Coraliomargarita algicola: one gene and its partner. The protein of the gene in region 2 interacts with the protein of the main gene of each other region in a pairwise test. Links are inferred from orthologs where the notes say so. Each region holds a gene or a part of one and is shown on either strand. Other genes may lie near its edges.

Region 1 (11,270 bases), 510 kb from region 2 along the record:
ATGGCACCACCGACAAAGTAGCCAGTTTCAAGACCGCTGCCAGCGAAGTCACCCTGACAACCCTACTGGGCGAGCAATTGACACTGATCCCCAGCAAGGAAGGACTGATCACCGCGCCCTACGGATCTTCGCCCATCTATTTGAGCGCCGAGCAGGCGCTGGAGTTCGTCGGCTCCGAAAAGGCTCAAATCATTCAGTCACAGAGCGATTGGACACTACGCCCGGCGGCCCAACGCCAAATCGTCAACCAAGCGCAGAGCTCATTCAAACTCCCCCTTCAACTGGATGGAAAAATCAGCACTGCAAAGGACATTCGTGTCATCGTCAGCGAGCCAAGTGCAGGGGTCATTCTCGACGACCATATGACCATCAATGATAGCCAAAAAGAGTTCAGCATCGATATTGCGCTCGATCAGCTCAATGCCCCCTTGCAAAAACTCAAAATACAGATTGTTCAACAAATCAACGGCCTATCCACATCCAAAGAATACCCCTTCTATCTGCGCCGCTTACAAGGCAAGGGAGCGCAGGTACAGTTCCCTGATATGGAGGAGCCAGTCTGCATCCTAAGCAATGAGGACATCACCGTCAGCATCGATGTCGCCCGCGGAGCTCGTGTCTTGGAGCTCATCGACAATCATACACTCAGCAATCAAATCAACATGGACTACTCCATGATGCCCAACTTGCCCAGCATCCCCTTTGCCTACGGGATCTGGAGCACGTTCAACGGCAAACTGAAAAACGCCCCCATGCAACTCGTCGAATTCAAGGACGAGCAACTCATCGTCCAAGCAAGCGTGGGCAGCCTTAACATCACGCAAGAATGGAAACTGAATGGCTCCACCTTGGACCACACGATCAAACTCGCGAATGTAGGCAGCACAGACAGTGAATTCAAAGTCGAAATCCATCCCGAATACACTGTAGGCGGCGCCGGTGAGTCCGTGACCGATGTGTTGTTTTTCCCGCTCAGCCAAGGAGTGGAACGCCTTCCTTTCTGGAGCGGACTCGGCCATCACAAGACGGGCGACTTGACTGCAAATTGGTGGGCCGCGCTAGACTTAGTGTCGAAGCTAAGCCTAGAACAGACACTCGATGCAAGCGCCTGGGCTCAACCACGCGTCTGGTTCGGACAGGGCAGCTACAATGTAGAACTTAAAACACGGCCAGGCCTCAAAATAGCAGCCGGCGCCAGCTGGCAAACCCAGCTATCGTGGACACTCGCGAACGACAAAGATGAGGCAAGCTTCAGCTCCCAGTGAGCATGACCATCAGCCCCGCTCTGCCCCGCCATGGATGCTAGAAGGTCCTGATACGTCCACTCACAAACTGCACCGCCGCGGAGCCTTGTAGGGAGAGGTCAATGCGCTTGAGACCAGGATTACCACGGCTTTGGACATAATTTAGAATGACAGACAGTCGGTCGAGCTGTTGTTCGAAGCTAGTGTTAAACCCGAAAATTAGCCGGGGCACCATGGGGGTGCGCACCTCGATCACTTGGCCTGGCATTTCGGAGTCGCCAGAGTAGTGCTCTAAGGAGACCAATTGCCAAGTCTTATAAAAATTGGGCTGCGTGCGACGCGCCACTTCTAATAAGTCGGCCACTTTATCAATACCTCGCAAGGGCTTAAAGCCGCCTTCCGGATGTCGATAGGGAACAACGTAAGGTAGCTTACTCAACGTGGCCTTGGGATATCCGACTCCCTTGTAGATGGTGCCGTCTCGCGAAACGATGCGTAACTCAGGCTCGCCTTGACTGCCGACGACCCGCATACGCATGACTGGCTCATGCTCTTTGATCTCGATCTTTAGCGCATTGGGAAACTGTCGCTCAACCGAGGCTGACTTCACCTGACCATGCGCCTCGAGTTGCTGCTTCATGGTGTAGATATCGATCTCCATCATGGTGGTATCCCGTCGCAATTCAATGACTGTGCCCAACCATGAGGAAGGTAGCACCCCATTGGTATCGAAAAGCACTTTTTCCACGGGCTTGGAGGGCGTGGTAATCTGAATTGGCTCTTTGCGATTCTTAAATGCGATGACCGCCCACATCACCAAACCTACCAGCAGGAAGAACAGAAAAAGGGCAGAGAACAATTTTAAGAGCTGCGTTTGACGCCTCTTACGGGCCTGCGGCGACTTTATGCGCGTACTGCGTTGCGCCCCGGCGAGTGAACGCCAGCTCTGCTGACCGCTGGCCGAAGTGCTGCCTTTGTGCCTGCCATCGCCGATCATACTTCACCTCCCGATTGAAAACGTGCAATCGCTGGCGCGACCAGTTCCGCTGCGAGTTGTTCAAAGTCGTAACCGACACAAGAAGCGCTCTTGGGGAGTAAACTGGTAGCGGTTAGCCCAGGCAAGGTGTTGATCTCTAGAAAGTAAGGACGTGCGCCGTCCAATAAAAAATCAATTCGGGCAAAGTCACGACAACCACAGGCATCGAAGAGTTGCTCGGCATGATCTTTGATCTTGGCCTCCACCGCAGCCTCGAGATCGGCAGGGAAATGATACTCCGTGGAGCCAGGCGTATACTTCGCCTGATAATCATACACCCCACTCTGACTAACGATTTCGACAATTCCCATGGCTGCTCCGTGCAGCACGCCCACGGTGAGTTCGCGTCCGCGAATGCGCTGCTCGATCAGCCAATTGCCCGAGCGGATGCCAGAAAGCGTGAGGCCGAGCGCCGAACGGTGCTCGGTAAAATGAAGACCGACGCTACTGCCCTGATCCGCAGGCTTGATCACCAGCGAAGCACCGAGCTGCTCGATCACGGTGTCTGCCAAGGGAGCTTGCGCGCCGTCGAAACACATCGCCTCAGGCACCGCAATACGCCGCTCGCGTGCGATGGCTTTGGTGGCGGCTTTATCCATGCACAGGCGACTGGCCGCGGCATCGCTACCGCAGTAGTGAATACCCGCAGATTCCAACAGGGCTTGCAATTGCCCGTCCTCGCCAAAACTCCCATGCAGTGCGGGAAACACGATGTGCGCATCCGGTCGCAAGGCTGCCGGCAGAGACTCTTGATCCAGCACCCATGCCTCCACAGCAAAGCGCGCGCGCAGCGCCTGCGCAACCGCTTCGCCACTTCGCAGCGAAACTTCGCGTTCGGAACCGACGCCGCCATAGAGGACGATAACTGTTGGACTTGGAATCATTCGCTCAAAACTTCATCCCAAGATTGACCAACTAGCAAGACCTCGGGTTCTAAAATATAGCCGGATTGTGCTTTTACCTTTGCACGGATTTGACGCACCAGTTCGATCACATCCTCCGCAGAGGCCCCTCCGTGGTTGACGATGAAATTGCCATGCACTTCGGAGACTTCGGCCCCACCGACTCGCAGCCCCTTGATCCCGTGCTCGTCGATCAGTTTACCGGCATAATTACCCTCAGGATTTTTAAAAATACAGCCCGCACTGGCACCACGTGGCTGGCTTTCTTTACGTGAGCTGGAGTAGCCGTCGATACGCGTGCGAATCGAGTCCTCGGTATCGGCATCCACACTGCAGAGCACCGCTCCCAGCGCGATTCCACGACTGATCTCTTCCACCTTGCGATAGCCAAAGTGAAAGGCGGACTTAGGTAAATCCTGATATTGACCCTGCTCATCGATGAACTGCACACGCTCGACGACATCAAACATCCAACTTCCCATGGCTCCCGCATTCATGCGCAAGGCACCACCGACTGCACCGGGAATGCCTTCTAGAAACTCAAAACCGCCCAAGCCGTTTTTTGCAGCAAACCCGCAGATCTCTTTCAAGCGCCCGCCGGCTGCCGCCCAAATACGCCCTGGCCCCAGAGTTTCGACACGACGCCACGCGGCTGCCGAAAAACGAATGACCAAACCATCGAACCCGGCATCAGACACCAGTAAGTTCGAACCACGACCAATACAAAAAGTTTTGATCTGAAAAAGCGCAGCACTGCGCAATAACACACGTAAGTCACTCAAATTAGCCGGCTCCGCATAGAAACGAGCCGCACCACCGATGCGAATCGTGGTTTTGTTTGCGAGTGCTTCGCGGCATTTTAAACGACAATCTGGCGAAAGCCGCGCACGCAGGTAATCCACAAACGCGGCATCTGTACGCGGCAGCTCTGATGCCGCTTGCGCCCGTATCCAACTCGTAAATGCACCGGCAAATTCTTCGATATCCCCCGCGCCGACGAAGGCCAATTGCGTGGGAACCTCTCCGATAGCAGCTGCCAACGCCTGCACGCCGTCCAATGCCATCGACAGCACTGTTGGAGTGTCACCGACAAAGGCATTGGCCAAATCCACAGTTTCACCACCTGCCAAAACAGGCTCGTGGGCGGCATAGACGGGCAAAAGGTTAACAGCATCGGCCGCCTGCAGTGATTCCGCAAAGGCCGCCTTAAACTGGCGCGTTCTGGAATAGCGATGCGGCTGAAATACCACGACCAATCGCTTTTCTGGCTCATTACTGCGCAGGCACTCGATCAATGCGTCGACCTCAGTCGGATGATGCGCGTAGTCTTCGACGATCGTCAGTTGCTGGTCGCGATGCAGAATCGATTGACGCCGCGCCATGCCTGGAAAAGAAGAGAGCGTATCGCTGGGTAAGCTTTGCTCAAACAGAGCCAACACTGCGGCTGCGGCATCGCCATTACTCTGATTAAAACGTCCCCGCGGTGGAGACTGTAAATGCACTCGTTGCGCGGCACCATCGAAGCGCTGCACAACCGCTCCCCCACTCGGCTGCAAATGCAAGTTTTGTGGCAGCAAGATCGTTTCCGCGGTGCGACTGAGCAGCCCGGTAAAGGCCTCGTCAAGTTTACCCGCATCACCATAGCGATCGGCATGGTCCCAATCTACATTCAGCACCAGAGTCACCGCCGGCGCGAAACCATCAATGGTGCCATCGCTCTCATCCACTTCGGCCACCAGCCAGTCACTCGCGCAATAGTGAGCCGGAGGCATACTCGCATCCGCCGAAAGTCCACCCAAAATGTAGTCTGCCTGAATTCCAGCCCGCCGCAGGCCATGTGCAATCATACCGGAAGTTGTGGTCTTACCATGACTTCCGGCAACCGCGACAAAGCGCTTGTGCCGTGCGACTTCGGCGAGCATTTCACCGCGCCGCAAACAGCGCAGGCCGGCTTCGCGAGCGGCCAATAATAGCGGATGCGATTGTTTGACTGCACTGGAATACACGACAGTGCTGAAGCAGGTGATCTGCTCGGGAAAAATAAAATCTTCAAGCGTCACGCCCGCGTTTACCAACCAGTGGCGCACGCGCTCTTGCAGATGCGCGTCGTAGCCACATACGGAATAGCCTGCCTGTGACATCCAGCATGCAAGCGGTGCCATACCCATCCCGCCTGCGCCGATGAATAAATAATCGTGCTTCGAGTCCATCACGTGACGCGCTCCAGTTTTTGGGCATTGGCGATGCTGCGCGCATCACACAAAGCGATCAAATCGTCGGCGATGCGCTCACTGGATTCAAAGCGATCCAAGCGCTCCAGGTTGGACTTAAATTTGCCCAATAGCCAATCGTTAAACATGAGCTCAATGACTTCCGCCGTGAGATCATTGAGCTGATCTTGGGGCAATAGAACACCGGCGCCATGTTGTTCATGGGCCAGAGCATTGGCATGCTGATGGTTATCCGCCGCATAAGGATAAGGGATCAGGATCGAGGGCGCGCGACAACGAATGATCTCCGCAATCGATCCCGCTCCAGCACGGGATACCACTAAATCGGCCGCTGAAATCACATCCCCCATCTGGCCGGAAAACGGCACCAAGGTCGCAGTCACATCGACGCCGCCCTTGCCGATCTCGTGGATGGTACTGGCCGAACTATTCCCCAGGCCCGTAACGCAATAGACCGAAATGCCCGCTTTGGCTAATTTCTCGAAATTGTGCGTCACCCAATGATTGAGCGCAGTGGCCCCCTGGCTACCGCCGAGAATCACCAGCAGTTTATTCGGCACTTTAATCTTCAATCGCTTCCAGGCATCGGCTTTGAGCGCATGCTTGATTTCTTTGCGCACGGGATAACCGAAATAGCGAATACACTCCGGCGGCACCCCACGCAGGCGCACTCCATCGGGCAGGTAGACACGTGTCGACAGATGCTTAATCAGGCGCACCGCCTTACCCGGTTGACAATTGGCTTCGTGCAAAGCCACTGGAATCCCCTTAATTTGCGCGGCCAGTCCGAGCCCCAACGAAAGAAAACCTCCGAAAAGAAGCACCAGGTCCGGATCGCGCTCACGCAACATACGACGTGAGGCAAAAAAACTGGAAACCAGACTCGCCAAAAAAGCGAGCCGCTGCACTAGCCCACCGGAAAAAGCACGGCCGGGCGTTTTGATAAAGTCGAGGTGGCTATATTTTTCCACCAACGCGGAATCAACCTGCTTATGACTAATCAACAACAAACACTCATGGCCGCGCTCTTGAAGCACTTCAGCCACCGCGATCCCTGGCGCGAGATGCCCCCCCGTGCCGCCACATGCTATAATAATTTTACTCATAGATCACGCTGCTTACGCAGTGCTGGCAGCTCCCAGGATCGGAAGCCGTTGAGAATAATACCAGTGAGGACGAACATAAATACGAGATTGGAGCCACCATAAGAGATAAATGGAAGCGACATACCCTTAGTCGGAAGACAACCAGTGACAACCCCGATATTGATTAAAGCCTGAAAAGTAATGAACAGCAAGGCGCCCATCACGAGTAGGTCCTGATACAAGTTGGGCGCACGCTTGAGCTGTAAGATACCGATAAAGAAAAGCGTCATAAACAGAACTACGACACCTGCGGTAAATACGAAGCCGAGCTCCTCACCCACAATCGCGAAGATGAAATCGGTATGTGCCTCGGGAAGAAAAGACATTTGCTGGCGCCCGGCCCCGAGCCCCACTCCCTGAATCCCTCCCGCACCAAATGCGAGTATACCTTGCCACAATTGGTAGGCGCTATCGCTGCGATTACCTTCCACATCCAAAAAAGAAGTAATGCGCTGCAATCGCACCGGATCTAAGTAAACGGCGACCGAAAACCCCGTCAACGCAAGCACCGCTGTTGGAATTAAATACTTCAGGTGCACGCCTGCCAAAAAGAGCATACAGCCTCCGACAGCACCACATAGAAACGCAGTGCCAAAGTCGGGCTCCAAAATGATACAACCACAAAAAATACCTAGCAGACAACAAGGATACACATAGCCCTTCAAGAAGTGCCCCAAGTCGCGGCGATGGCTGGTCAAATAATGCGCCATCGCAAAGAGCAGCCCCAACTTCCCAATCTCAGATACCTGCAAGCGCATGAAACCAAAATCCATCCAACGACGTGCGCCATTCACTTCCACCCCAATACCGGGCACGAGCACCAGCCCCAATAAAATGATCGAAGCAGCTGCGAGTAAATAGGCATACTGCCGCAAGGCCTCCAAATTGACCATCATCGCAATGCCTCCAGCCACTGTGGCCAGCGCCAACCAAATGAGTTGCTTACGCAGCAAGACCGTCGGGTCATCGTGCATCGATTGCGATGCACTAAACAGTATGACTAAGCCTAAAAAAGTAAGCCCTACGACTATAAAGATAATAAAGAGCCCAATCGGCGGGATACGCCACGAGGAATTAGGCGAAGCCGTACGGGCGCTCATTATGAATACAGAAGTCTCTCAGCTCCAGGAAGTCAGCGAGGAAGATTACTCTTCCAGGCGGATGACAGGGATCTCGACTGCACCGTCGAACAAATCGTCAGACTGAATATCAGTCACTTCCCCTTCAACCAGAGGATCGGCTTCGATCACAGTAATCTCCACTGGGCCCGTGCTGGCCGCAGGTCGAAAGGAAGATGTCGTAATCGGTGCGGCCGGCACAGTCGAAACAGTTGTCGGACGCGTAACCGATGCAGATGTATTCACAGCAGCGGTGGGTGCGACCACCGTCTCTGTGCGTGAGTCCACATTGTTAGCCGAACCCGATCCACTGACTTTAAGCACTTGACCAACTTGCAACTTGCGGGGGTCTGTAATGCCATTGAGTGCTAAGAGTTCGCCGGAGGTCATACCGTATTTACGCGCAATCGTCGCGGGATACTCTCCAGCTTTAACCGTGTGTGTGCGACCACCAGCAACATTGTTGGTCGTGGCCACGTAAGTGACAGCGGGCGTGCTGCGGCTACTGGAAGTTGATGGTGCGGCAGGCGTCGCTGCAGCACGACTGCTCCCCTCGACCGGCAGGATAAGCGTATCCCCTACCCGAATCAGGTCTGAAGTCATATTGTTAGCAGCTTTGATCGCACGCACAGAAGTGTTGTGTTGGCTAGCAATCTTCGAGAGGGAGTCACCACGCTTCACGGTGTAACTCGTGCTGGCCTGATTGAAAGAGGATGGCTGATAGGTGTCAGCGCTAACAGTTTTCACAGTCGCAGTGCCCCCTTCGACCGGAATCTGGATTTGCTGACCGATCTTCAAAATAGAATTTTTATTCAAACCATTGGCTGCATAAAGTTCATTGAGTGAGATATTGTAACGCTTGGCGATCGACCAAAGGTTATCGCCCTTTTTCACAGTATAGGTCTCAAAAGAATCGCCAGCGACTTGGACAGTCTGACCACCAGTGCTGAGTGGTGCGATCGGTGCGATATCATCGAACTCACCAAATTCACTGCCCGAGCTATCGGGGGCATAACGGCCATCATCAAAGCCAGCGTTAAAGGCAGCATCCAAACCAGTAACCTCAGAGTCCACACGCTTCGCCACAATCAATCCTTCAGTGTGACGAGATGCACCTTCCACAGAGGTTTTAATAGTGCGCCCCTGATTATAAGCCATGGTGCGCTCAGAACCACTACTCGGTGTGCTAGCTAAAGTGCGCGAAGGTGTCGATACCTGAGTCGATGTTTGAGTATAAGTCCGCGTGGGCGGTTGCTGACTACGGCAACCGGGCTGAACCAATAACACTGCGATCACACCGAAATGAAGACCGAGAACACAACCGAAAACTTTAGATACTTTCATGATAAAATGGAGATAATGCCTGCAATCCAGCATACTAGCTAGCATTGCGTGTATTCTTCAAACTTAAAACCATGTCAGTGAAGCTTTTTCCACGGTCGGCATAGGAGCTAAATTGATCGAAACTACTGAAGCCGGGACTCAACAAGACATTTGCCTCGGGAATGCCCTTCGCAAGCTCTACTGCAGCGTAGACGGCGTCAGCAAAGCATGGATGCACGTGAACAGAATCGAGCGAGCCTTGCAAAGCCTGGGCCAATCGTTCAGCGACCTCCCCATAGACGACGGCGGCATTCACATAGTTGGACAACTCATGCGCAAAAGCTTCAACATCGCCCCCCTTGGCACGTCCGCCTCCGATCCACACCACAGGTGGCCCCACCGACTCCAGCCCCGCCAATGTCGCATGAAAATTCGTGGCTTTGGAGTCATCCCAATAGTAAACACCATCATACTCCGCCACCATCGCAAGGCGGTGCGGCGCAAGCGTAAATGCATTGGCGGCCTCGATCAGCTGAGCTGACGACTTACCTAGCAACCACCACATCTCCGCTGCCAGCGAGAAGTTCTCCGAATTCGGATAACGATGAAATACGGAGGCCCGATCCAACTTGAAGAGCAGAGCGCTGTCTTCATCGGCCACACAGCAAGCGTCATACACCTTGCGCATGCTCTCCATAGTTTGGGCGACCTGCTTCCCGACCACGCAGATCCCATTCTTTTTCAAACAATCAAACAGCAGAGCTTTGGCATTAAAATACTGAATCATCGACCCGTAACGATCCAAATGATCTTCGGCGAAATTTGTCCAGAGTAGTGCGTCTAACTGCAATCCGTCCGCGAGTTCCGCCTGAAACGAACTAATCTCAAGTACCACATACGCACCAGGCTGATTTGCGCTCGAAAGCACTGCATCCGAAAAGGTATAACCAATATTCCCTGCAGCGACACTCACCTCTCCCGCGACTTTAAGCGCGGCATCAATCAGCCCGGTCAACGTGGTCTTACCATTGGTTCCCGTGACCCCAATGACCTTGCCTTGCCAGTAGCGAGCAGCAAAGGCAAGTTCACTCAAGCAGGGCCGCCCCGAAGCTTCGGCCAAGACCCGCCAAGGATGCTCCTGCGCGAAGCCGGGACTGAAAACAAAAGCATCAAACTCAGCCAAATCATCGGCTCCAAAAGTCGCCCGATCTCCTTGCCCGGCCTCATCAATGAGCACGGTCTCAAGATCATGGTGATTGGCGAGGCGGCGCGCCGCGAGAGCACTCTGCCCCGCACCAAATATAGCACAGCGTCTGAACATCCCGCGTAATCAAACCACCCACAGACACATTGGCAACGACCCGTTTCGTCAAAAAAACGTAATAAACAACTCTGCGACCTACTGCCCTGCCAAGCGCAAAGCAGGCTCGATGCTAAACGCCCCCTGCGCCAGTCCCGCAGGATCCGCAAAAGCCGCAAATGCAATCATAGCAGCATTATCGCCGGTGTGCTTGGGCTGCGCAATATGACACGACAAGCGAAAGCGCTTAGCCAGCCGCTCCACTGCCGCGCGAAGCGCCTTATTATTGGAGACACCTCCGGAAAGTCCCAGGCTGCGGTCCTGACCGGCCTGAATCAAATGCTTGGTTTTCCCCACGAGTTGATCAATCACCGCAGCTTGGTAGCCCGCGCAAATATCCGGCATCGCCGCTTCGAGTTCGGCATCGCCCATTTTCTCAAGTCGATAGCGCAAGCTGGTTTTTAGCCCGGAAAAACTAAAGCGGCGCTCATTTCGCGGCGCGATTGCTTTGGGGAAATCGTATATCTTAGCATTTCCGGCTGCTGCCAATCGCTCCACTTGAGGTCCGCCCGGATAGGGCAAACCCAGCAGCTTCGCACCTTTATCCAATGCCTCGCCCGCGGCGTCATCCACAGTCTCCGCCAACACTGTCAGCTGTTGATTCGTATCAATCTCAAAAAGTATAGTATTCCCCCCCGAGACAATGAGCCCAAGGTGCGGCAAGAGCGCCTGAAAGGCCTGCGGGTACTCCGCCGGGGCTTGCTCGTGCAATGCGATAAAGGGCGAGTAGGCATGACCGCGCAGATGATTCACTCCGACCACTGGCAGCTCCCATGCCACCGCAAGACTTCGCGCAAATGCGATGCCCAAGGCCAGGCAACCAGCCAACCCCGGCCCGTGCGTGACCGCGATCTGCGTAATCTCACCACGATCCGCGCTTAAGCCAGCGGCAGAAAGCAGCGGAAAAAAAT
Region 2 (4,886 bases):
TTACAAATATCTGCTTCAGCGATTCCAAGTTCGCTGGCTGCAATAATCGCGAGCGCCGCATTGCGGGCGATGCCTCGACTCAGGCTGGCGATGCGGTATTTACGACCATCCAATATAAGTTGCTGCGCGTCATCTAATGTGTGGATCGCATAACGCACAATCGCACGTGGCATGACAGCGGGTGCAGGCGTCCCCTCTTGCAACAAAGCAATCGCTCGATCAGCCAGTTGTGCATAAGCAGGAAATTGTAAAACCTCTGCAGGTAAAACAACCGGAGAACCCGGCATCGCAGACTTTGCAAGTAATGATTTCTCGACTGCAACATTCTCCAAACTATCCAGCAATTCGAGATGAGCGGGACCAATATTAGTCAACACATTAAGGTCCGCTTGGATCATCTGGCCTAGAGCCTGCATCTCATGCGGCTGATTGATACCGGCTTCTATCACAGCAAAGTCATGCTGCGCGGAATCGAGCCCGAAAAGTGTCATAGGGACACCGATACGATTATTCCAATTACCTGCAGTCGCATGTGTGCGGTCATCGCCAAGTAACCTGCGTAGCATTTCCTTGGTCGATGTCTTGCCGCAACTTCCAGTGATCGCGATCACCGGTTTGCTAAATTGTGAACGCACGGCAGCCGCGATGGCAGCCAGCGCGCACAGCGAGTCCCTCACTTGCAACTGCGGCAGTGCAATGGGCTGGGCTCTCTCAACGATTGCAGCCATCGCACCTCCCTGCGCCGCCTGCTCAATAAAATCGTGACCATCACGTGCACCCCCACTGAGAGCGACAAAACATTGTCCCGGCTGAATCTGGCGCGCATCAAAACAAAAACCAGTCATGCATCCGTCTGGTGGGTTCAACCAAGCCCCCCCCGACCATTCGGCAATTTTCTGTGACACAAACACGTCCATCGTTTAGGAAATAGATTTCATTCGAATCAATTCGCGCGCGATTTGACGATCATCAAAAGGAATCACAGTTCCATCAAATTCTTGATAGGCTTCATGGCCCTTACCGGCGATCAGCACACAATCACCTGCTTTCGCACAATCCAATGCCAGTGAGATTGCATGCTTGCGGTCGCTGACATAGTGCGCGGCTTCACTGCCTGTCGCGGCACGCATATCAGCAAATATTTGCTCAATTGATTCAGTGCGCGGGTTGTCGGAAGTAACATACACTTCATCTGCGCCATCCAGCGCAGCACGAAGCATCGGAGCACGCTTTGTACGGTCACGATCGCCTCCACAACCAAAGATAATGATCAGTCGTCCAGGCGTAATTTCACGTAGCATCGAGCATGCATGTATCAACGCATCGTCTGTGTGCGCATAATCAACGAGCAGGTTAAAGTCTTGCCCGGCATCGACACGCTCCATACGGCCCGGCACCCCCGGGAAAGAAGCAACCCGATCCAGAACAGACTCAATGCTGTGACCTTTTGCTCGGGCAATCGCCAGTGCTGCCAACAAGTTACTCACATTATAGCGCCCAAGAAGTGGCGAGCTCACATGCACTTGTCCGCCTGGCCATGTGAGATCAAATTCAGTACGCTCCGCATAGAGAGACACATTTTCTGCACGTATGAGCGCGGTCTTGGCCTCAATACCAAAGGTTATCACATCCACACCTTTCGGAATGTCCTCCAATAGACGACGCCCGTAGGCGCAATCCACGTTAATCACAACTGCGCGTGGACAGCTCCCGGTCTCCCCGGTAAACAAGCGTTTTTTAACCTCATAGTAGGACTCCATCGACTTGTGATAATCAATGTGGTCTTGTGTGAGATTTAGAAAGACAGCCACATCAATATCGACTCCGTAGGTGCGTTTTTGGTCGACGCCATGTGAGCTGACTTCCATCACAGCTTCGGCGCAACCGTTATCCACCATCTGTGACAATAAAGCATACACATCTACAGACTCGGGCGTAGTGCGAAACGAAGGCAAAGTACGCTTACCGAGATCGTAGCGGATCGTCCCCAGCAACCCCACCCGATCCTGTCCACCAATCAAATGCTGCGTCAACATGGAGACAGTGGTCTTTCCATTGGTGCCGGTAATCCCCGTGATGCCTAATTTGGCATCCGGAGCGCCGAAAAATTGTCGCGAAACCAGCGCCAATGCTTTGCGAACATCAGTCACTTGAATGTAGTCGATGGGGAAATGTTGCCCCAGATTTTCTTCAGTAATAATAGCCACAGCGCCACGATCAACCGCCTCTTCGACAAACAGATTGCCATCGGTGCGCAGACCTCCGATCGCAAAGAAAAGCGCTCCGGGCACCACACGACGACTATCAGTGATCAGGCAGGAAACAGGGCTGTCTTCGCGCAGCTGGTGACGCACAATTTCAGAGCCTCCGAGAAGCTGGCTAACTTTGAGATTCATAGGCGAGCGTTGATAATCATTAACCATGTAAGGTGCGAATCGGCGAGAGTAGGATTGCCGAGAACTAGTAGCGGAGAGAAGTGTACTAATTTGAAACTCGGCTAGTCCGATCATATATGGATGGCAGTAAATTAACAAAGGATGCGTCCGACCTAGCGGGGCGAATGCCCAAGTAGGCGATACAGGCTTCTGCAATATTGCGAAAGGCAGGTGCGGCAACTGCACCTCCGTAGCCGACTCCACTAGACTGAGGATCATCTACCACCACTGTAATAACCAGTGATGGGTTTTCCGCCGGAAAAAAGCCGCTAAAGGAAGCGACGTGATGCTGACGGGAATATTGCCCATTCACGATTTTCTGCGTGGTGCCCGTCTTACCTGCGACATCGTAATTTTCAATACCTGCACGACGTGCGGTCCCTTCGTCCCCCACCACATCGGACAACATAGAAGCAACAGTATGTGCCACTTCAGTGGAAATTACGCGACGCCTAGCCTTAGGCTTGAAACGAATCACATCCTGCCCGTTTTCATCAAAGATACGTTTCGCCAGCATCGGCTCCATGAGCACCCCCTGATTCGCGATTACTGACATTGCAGAATGCACTTGCATAGGCGTCGCACTAATCGCGTGCCCCATAGGAAGACGTGTAATCGTGAGCCCGTCCCAGTTACGCGGCTCATGCAGCGTACCCGAAATTTCGCCACCCAGGTCACAACCAGTCGTTTCACCAAAGCCAAAACTGGCCGAATAATTATACAGACGTTGCTCGCCCAGTAGTAGACCTAGATGCGCAGCACCTCGGTTACTAGACTTCATCACGATATCGTGCACCGATAAGCTTTCGTATATATGGTGATCGTCTGGCAATGAAAGTGTGCGTCCCTTATAGCTAACACGCTTCACGCCCGTCTGGAACATATCCTCAGGATGAACCAGGCCTTCATTCAAAGCAGCTGCAGCTGGCACGATCTTAAATGTAGACCCAGGCTCAAAGACGTCAGTCAAAGCGCGATTGCGCTGCCAACTGATAGGGTATTTCTCGGTATTATAAAATTCATTGGGATCGTAGCTCGGGTAGTTGGCCATAGCAAGCACCGCCCCGGTCGTGGGCTGACTCACGATCACACTGATCCCCTGAGGAGCATACTCATCGGCAATGCGACTGATTTCAGCCTCAACAATATGTTGCACCATTTGATCGATGCTTAACTCTACGTTGAGACCCTCAGTCGGCTCGACTTCACGTTCACGATATTGGGCAAGTTCATGCCGTTTACCATCGCGCTCAGTTTCACGCCAACCATCTTGCCCTCGTAAATAATAATCAAAATAACGTTCGATACCGGTAACAGGAGTCTCTTCCTTATTTACGTAGCCCAACACATGTGCTGCGAGTTGCCCAGCAGGATACGCACGTGAATGACTCTGATTCCCATAAATAGCACGTATCCCAAGGGCCTGCACAGCATCGTGCGTCGCTTCATCCACTTCCTTAGCCAGCACAGCCCAACGGATCAGGCGCACTTCTTTACTGTCTTCAGATACTTTACGCGTCTTACGATCGATCTTCTCTTCAATCTCGGCCAATGGAGTCGCTAAAATCTGAGCCAGCTGCGGCAGCTTGTCTAAGTCACTCTCACGAATGGCCTGAGGATCAACCCCGATATTATACGTGGTACGCGTGGTCGCGAGTAGATTGCCCCGAGTATCCACAATGTTCCCCCGACGTGCTTCCACCACGTTGATCATCTTGCGATTTCCCTCTACAAATTCGAGCAACTCCGCCTGATCCCAAACATGCAGATAGAATAAGCGCCCCAGCAATACGCAGAAGGCACAAGCCACTGCTAAAGCGATCAATAGAGATCGCCCACTGGATACGAAGGCCTTACTCATGGAAACAAAATACCTAGGGTTCTTAATTAACGTGAACTATCAAAATCGAGCAACGCGAGGTCCATAGAGACTTCGTAGGGTTGCGAAACAGCATAAGTACGCCCACTGGCAAGCTGCTTTTCCTGCACAAAAACAACTTGATCATCCACCGAGGGACGCAAAACTCCGGCAACTTTACTCTGCAGCACAACGGGCTGATGATAACCTGCAATCCGTTCATCCAGATAGCGCAACTTACGAGAGGTTTCCGCAAGTTGTGATTCCAAGTGCTTACTATCCTGTGCAGTGCGAGAGATCTGCTGCTGCATCCACACAATCGCAAAGGCACTGCCAACAGTGACCACAACCATCGTAAAAATCAATGCGATGACATGTTTACGTGTTTTAGAAGATAATTTTAACATAACAAAAAAGTATTAAGAGATTTTACGCACTGCGCGTAAGCGCGCACTACGGCTGCGAGGATTCATAGCAATTTCAGATTCACTCGGGCTGATGGGACGTGTGGAGATCATAGTGGCGCGCACGACACGCTCATCTTGCGTGCGACTATCGTGAGAGTGCTCTGGCCGTCCTGCCATTTTACGACA

What was found.
Region 1: the proteins of SH580_RS17830 (region 2) and ftsW interact in binary tests that used the Escherichia coli proteins (3 or more experiments, as listed by UniProt). The link is inferred for Coraliomargarita algicola from one-to-one orthologs.

The regions. Positions count from the first base shown.
Region 1 is NZ_CP138858.1:3,815,050-3,826,319, reverse strand. What follows is about bases 5,588-8,555. They hold ftsW (putative lipid II flippase FtsW), read right to left. Parts: upstream 7,659-8,555; coding sequence 6,516-7,658; downstream 5,588-6,515. Other genes in these bases: SH580_RS15780 (LysM peptidoglycan-binding domain-containing protein), read right to left, coding at 7,704-8,555; SH580_RS15790 (UDP-N-acetylglucosamine--N-acetylmuramyl-(pentapeptide) pyrophosphoryl-undecaprenol N-acetylglucosamine transferase), read right to left, coding at 5,588-6,519. Also shown: SH580_RS15810 (hypothetical protein), read left to right, coding at 1-1,265; SH580_RS15805 (cell division protein FtsQ/DivIB), read right to left, coding at 1,303-2,241; SH580_RS15800 (D-alanine--D-alanine ligase family protein), read right to left, coding at 2,238-3,164; murB (UDP-N-acetylmuramate dehydrogenase), read right to left, coding at 3,161-5,392; more of SH580_RS15790, read right to left, coding at 5,392-5,587; more of SH580_RS15780, read right to left, coding at 8,556-9,020; murD (UDP-N-acetylmuramoyl-L-alanine--D-glutamate ligase), read right to left, coding at 9,055-10,320; tRNA (adenosine(37)-N6)-threonylcarbamoyltransferase complex transferase subunit TsaD, read right to left, coding at 10,399-11,270.
Region 2 is NZ_CP138858.1:4,329,807-4,334,692, reverse strand. Bases 1,890-4,886 are described here. They hold SH580_RS17830 (peptidoglycan D,D-transpeptidase FtsI family protein), read right to left. Parts: upstream 4,297-4,886; coding sequence 2,482-4,296; downstream 1,890-2,481. Other genes in these bases: rsmH (16S rRNA (cytosine(1402)-N(4))-methyltransferase RsmH), read right to left, coding at 4,713-4,886; SH580_RS17825 (hypothetical protein), read right to left, coding at 4,323-4,700; SH580_RS17835 (UDP-N-acetylmuramoyl-L-alanyl-D-glutamate--2,6-diaminopimelate ligase), read right to left, coding at 1,890-2,396. Outside these bases: SH580_RS17840 (UDP-N-acetylmuramoyl-tripeptide--D-alanyl-D-alanine ligase), read right to left, coding at 1-905; more of SH580_RS17835, read right to left, coding at 921-1,889. UniProt on the Escherichia coli protein: Essential cell division protein that catalyzes cross-linking of the peptidoglycan cell wall at the division septum. Required for localization of FtsN.